DNA from 2 places in the Streptomyces sp. cmx-18-6 genome. Region 2 is predicted to be linked to the other one. Evidence: predicted binding sites of a transcription regulator. Region 2 holds the regulator's gene; the other holds the start of a gene.
What was found. Region 2 encodes HspR, which represses chaperone genes until heat shock. Its sites were predicted from a motif close to TTGAGNNNNNNNNNCTCAA; they were not measured.
Positions count from the first base shown of each region.

Region 1: the regulator HspR is predicted to act here: its motif matches at 1,139-1,157, upstream of lon (endopeptidase La).

Region 1 covers NZ_JAEBEP010000004.1:556,195-558,646, reverse strand. Annotated here, with positions in the region: gene ACLJPL_RS13135 (zf-HC2 domain-containing protein) at 1-339, opposite strand, end outside; gene ACLJPL_RS13130 (RNA polymerase sigma factor) at 336-905, opposite strand; gene lon (endopeptidase La) at 1,180-2,452, shown strand, end outside.
Region 2 covers NZ_JAEBEP010000002.1:99,749-102,200, forward strand. Annotated here, with positions in the region: gene dnaJ (molecular chaperone DnaJ) at 1-881, shown strand, start outside; gene ACLJPL_RS05470 (heat shock protein transcriptional repressor HspR) at 883-1,335, shown strand; gene ACLJPL_RS05475 (hypothetical protein) at 1,310-1,798, opposite strand; gene ACLJPL_RS05480 (helix-turn-helix transcriptional regulator) at 2,054-2,452, opposite strand, start outside.

The sequences.
Region 1 (2,452 bases), on a different contig from region 2:
GGAGGCGACGGCCGGGTGGGATGCGGGGTGTTCGGCGTACGGGGGTGGTGCGGCGGCCGGGTGGGTTTCCGGGCCTTGGGCGTACGCCTGGGAGGCGACGCTCCTGTGCGCCTGCGGGACCGCCGTCGCCAGCACGGCCGCCCGGACGTCGGCCAGCAGCGGGCCCGTCTCCGTACCCGCCCGGACCGCCGAGGAGACCAGGGCCGCGCAGCGGCCGCACACCTCGACGTGCTTCTCCAGGGACCAGGCGTCGCTCTCGGCGGCCGTACCGGCCGCATAGCGCGCGGCCAGCTCCCCGCCCACGTGCCAGACCGGCCCGCCGGGCTTCTCGCGCCTCATGCCATACCCCCCAGGGCCGCTCCGCCGTCCGGGGCCAGCCGTTCCAGGGCGGCCCGCAGCTCGCGCCGCGCCCGCATCGCCCGGGTCTTGACCGTGCCCTCGGGGATGCCGAGGAGCGCGGCGGCCTCCCGGGTGGAGAGCCCGTCCACGACCGTGGCGCGCAGCACCTGGCGCAGTTCCGGCGAGATCCCCTCCAGGGCGGTGCCCACGTCCCCGTACTCCAGCCCGGCCAGCACCCGGTCCTCGGCGGAGGGCGCGGCGGCCTCCGGGGCGGTCCCGGGGAGGCGGTCCGCGCGCGCCCCCGCCCGCAGCGCGTCGACCAGGCGGCGGGAGGCGATCACCCACAGCCACCCGCCGGCCTGGGACCCCCGGTGCGAGGCGGCGGAACGCCACACGGTCACGAAGGTGTCCTGGAGCACTTCGCGCACGGTCTCCGCATCCGCGCACCGCCGGGCGAGCCGGGCGTGCAGCCACCCGGCGTGCCGGTCGTAGAGCGCGCCGAGCGCCTCCGCGTCCCCGCCCGCGACGGCGCGCAGCAACGCCGCGTCGTCCTGGTCCGTCCCCATACCGTCATCCCGCTCATCCCGGTCCTCCCCCGTAGGGCGCAACAGCCTCACACCCTCCCTATCGCCCGCCGGACCGTATCCGGTTCACCGGGAGGTTCACCGAGGAGGGAGAGCGGCCCGGGGAATAGCCGTTCCGCGCCCGACGCTCCCGTGGACGGAGGGATCACCAGGCTTCCGGGCCTTGATCGCTCACAGCGAACAGCGCCCGGGGAACATTCGGCGGCTCACAAGCATTGAGTCCACATAGCTCAACTTGCCTGCCGAAGGGGAGATCATGACTACCGAGTCCAAGGCGTTCACACCGATCGACCTGCCCGTGCTGCCGCTCGACGACGAGGTCGTCCTGCCCGGCATGGTGGTGCCGCTGGACCTGTCCGACACCGAGGTGCGCGCCGCCGTCGAGGCCGCGCAGGCCGCCGCCCGTCCCGGAGGCGGCAAGCCCGAGGTGCTGTTGGTCCCGCGCATCGACGGCACGTACACGGGGACCGGGGTCCTCGGCACCGTCGAGCAGGTCGGACGCCTGTCGGACGGTGACCCGGGGGCGCTCATCCGGGCCCGCGACCGGGTCCGCATCGGGGCCGGGACCAGTGGCCCCGGGCGGGCGCTCTGGGTCGAGGGGACCGTGCTCGACGTCGTCGTGCCCGACCCCCTTCCCGGCTCCGCCGCCGAGCTCGTCAAGGAGTACAAGGCGCTCGCCACCAGCTGGCTGAAGAAGCGCGGCGCCTGGCAGGTCGTGGACCGGGTCCAGCAGATCGAGGACCTCTCCGCGCTCGCGGACAACTCCGGATACTCGCCGTTCCTCACCACTGCCCAGAAGGTCCAGCTGCTGGAGACCGTGGACCCCGTCGCGCGGCTGAAGCTCGCCATCCAGTGGCTCAGCGAGCACCTCGCCGAGCAGGATGTGGCCGAGTCCATCGCGAAGGACGTCCAGGAGGGGGTCGACAAGCAGCAGCGGGAGTTCCTGCTGCGCCGTCAGCTGGACGCCGTACGCAAGGAGCTCTCCGAGCTCAACGGCGACCCGGAGGACGAGTCCGACGACTACCGGGCCCGCGTCGAGGCCGCCGACCTGCCCGAGCACGTCCGTACGGCCGCGCTCAAGGAGGTCGAGAAGCTTGAGCGGTCCAGCGACCAGTCGCCCGAGGGCTCCTGGATCCGCACTTGGCTGGACACCGTCCTCGAACTGCCCTGGACCGAGCGCACCGAGGACGCCTACGACATCCGCGGCGCCCAGGAGGTCCTGGACGCCGAGCACGCCGGCCTCGCGGACGTGAAGGAGCGCATCACCGAGTACCTCGCGGTGCGCAAGCGGCGTGCCGACCGGGGTCTGGGCGTGGTGGGCGGCCGCCGTGGCGGCGCCGTGCTCGCCCTGGTGGGCCCGCCCGGCGTCGGCAAGACCTCGCTCGGGGAGTCGGTCGCGCACGCCATGGGCCGTGAGTTCGTCCGGGTCGCGCTCGGCGGGGTCCGGGACGAGGCGGAGATCCGGGGCCATCGGCGTACGTACGTGGGCGCGCTTCCCGGACGTATCGTGCGGGCCATCAAGGAGGCCG
Region 2 (2,452 bases):
GGGGCGCACCGGGCGGCAACCAGGGCGGCGCGGGCGGCGGCTTCGGTGGCGGCGGCGGTCTCGGGGACGTGTTCGGCGGGCTGTTCAACCGGGGCGGCGCGGGCACCCGCGTACAGCCGCGGCGCGGCCAGGACATCGAGTCCGAGGTGACGCTCAGCTTCACCGAGGCGGTCGACGGGGCCACGGTCCCGCTGCGGATGTCCAGCCAGGCGCCCTGCAAGGCGTGTTCGGGCACCGGCGACAAGAACGGCACCCCCAGGGTCTGCCCGACCTGCGTCGGCACCGGCCAGGTCTCGCGCGGCACCGGCGGCGGCTTCTCGCTCACCGACCCGTGCGTGGACTGCAAGGGCCGGGGCCTCATCGCCCAGGACCCCTGCGACGTCTGCCACGGCAGCGGCCGGGCGAAGTCGGCCCGCACCATGCAGGTCAGGATCCCGGCGGGCGTCTCGGACGGCCAGCGGATCCGGCTGCGCGGCAAGGGCGGCCCGGGCGAGCGCGGCGGACCGGCCGGCGACCTGTACGTCGTCGTCCACGTCGGCGCGCACCCCGTCTTCGGCCGCAAGGGCGACAACCTCACGGTCACCGTGCCCGTCACCTACCCCGAGGCGACCCTCGGCGGCGAGGTGAAGGTGCCCACCCTCGGCGGGCCCCCGGTCACCCTGAAACTGCCCGCGGGCACCCCCAACGGGCGTACGATGCGCGCCCGGGGCAAGGGCGCGGTCCGCAAGGACGGCACCCGCGGCGACCTGCTGGTCACCGTGGAGGTGGCGGTCCCCAAGGACCTCGGCCAGGAGGCCAGGGACGCGCTGGAGACCTACCGAAAGGCGACCGCGGACGAGGACCCGCGGGCGGAACTGTTCCAGGCCGCGAAGGGAGCTTGAGATGGACGGCCGTCGACGCAATCCGTACCAGCTGACCGATGAATCACCGGTGTACGTGATCTCGATCGCGGCCCAGCTCTCGGGCCTGCACCCGCAGACGCTGCGCCAGTACGACCGTCTCGGCCTGGTCTCCCCGGACCGTACGGCCGGACGCGGCCGGCGCTACTCGGCCCGTGACATCGAACTGCTGCGCACCGTGCAGCAGTTGTCGCAGGACGAGGGCATCAACCTGGCGGGCATCAAGCGCATCATCGAGCTGGAGAACCAGGTGGCCGCGCTCCAGCAGCGCGTCGCCGAGCTCTCGGCGGCGGTGGACGGCGCGGCGGTGGCCATGCAGCAGCGCGAGGCCCAGGTGCACGCCTCGTACCGGCGCGATCTGGTTCCGTACCAGGACGTGCAGCAGACGAGCGCGCTGGTGGTCTGGCGGCCTAAGCAGAAGCGGTCTGCGGAGTAGGAAGCGGTTCTTCGCGCGGCGGGGCCGGGAGGGCGTTCACGCTCTTTCGGCCCCGCCGCGCGTGGGTCTCCGGACCCGCCGGGACCGCAGGGGGCAGCTCGTCGCCGGCGGCGAGGGAGAGGGCGGCCGCGAGCCGCGGGCCGTCCCAGCCGGGGGCGATGAGGCCGGCCGGTCCGTTCGCGCGGGCGACTTCCGCGATGGCCGCGTCGTCCGGCTCGGCGAACACGGCGAACCTCTGGTGGAGCGCCAGCTCCCTGAACACATGGAGCTGGTTGCGCAGCGGCTCGGCGCAGCCCGCCCGCGCGTCCAGCAGGATCACGTCCGGCCGGTGGACGGCGACGCTCGGCAGGACGAAGTCCGGTCGGCTCCAGGCGGTGACGGCGACGCGGCCGGTCCGCTCCAACCGCGCCCGGACGCGCTCGTGGAAGTGCATGTCGTCCGTTGCCAGTAAGGCGTGGATCACGGTTCCCCCTGCGGTGGTGAGCCGGATCGCTGCCGCGCGGGCTCTCGGCACGGCGAGCGCGGAGGCCGGGGAGTCCGGTCGGCGGCCCGGTTCGTGATGACGTGCGATCCGGTCGTCGCCACGATGCCGGACCCTCGGCGGGTTGGGGACCCTCAACTTGTTGCAGTGCACCTTGTGGAGCGGGGAGCGGGGAGCGGGGCGGTCGGGGCCGGGCGGGGACCGCGGGCCGGCTCGTCAGGGCCCGTGACGGCCCCTTCAGGGCCCGTACTGGTCGGCCCTGGCGATGTTGGACCGGACGAGGAGTGCGCCGAGGTGGGTGCGGCTGGTGGCTCCGAGGGTGTGCATGAGTTTGGCGATGTGGGAGCGGCAGGTGCGGACGCTGATGCCCATCTTGCGGGCGATGACGTCGTCGACGTGGCCTTCGGTGAGGAGGCGGGCGATGCTGTGCTGGACGGCGGTGACCGGGGCGTCGGGCAGTGACGTCTGGAGGGGTTCGCCGAAGGGGGTGGCTCCGGCCCACAGGACGTCGTAGACGTGGGTGAGGTAGCGGACGAGGGCGGGGTGGGCGATGCGGAGGGCCACGTCGCGTTCGGGGGTGGTGGGGATGAACGCGACCCGGTCGAAGATGAAGAGGCGCTCCGCGGTCTGCTCCAT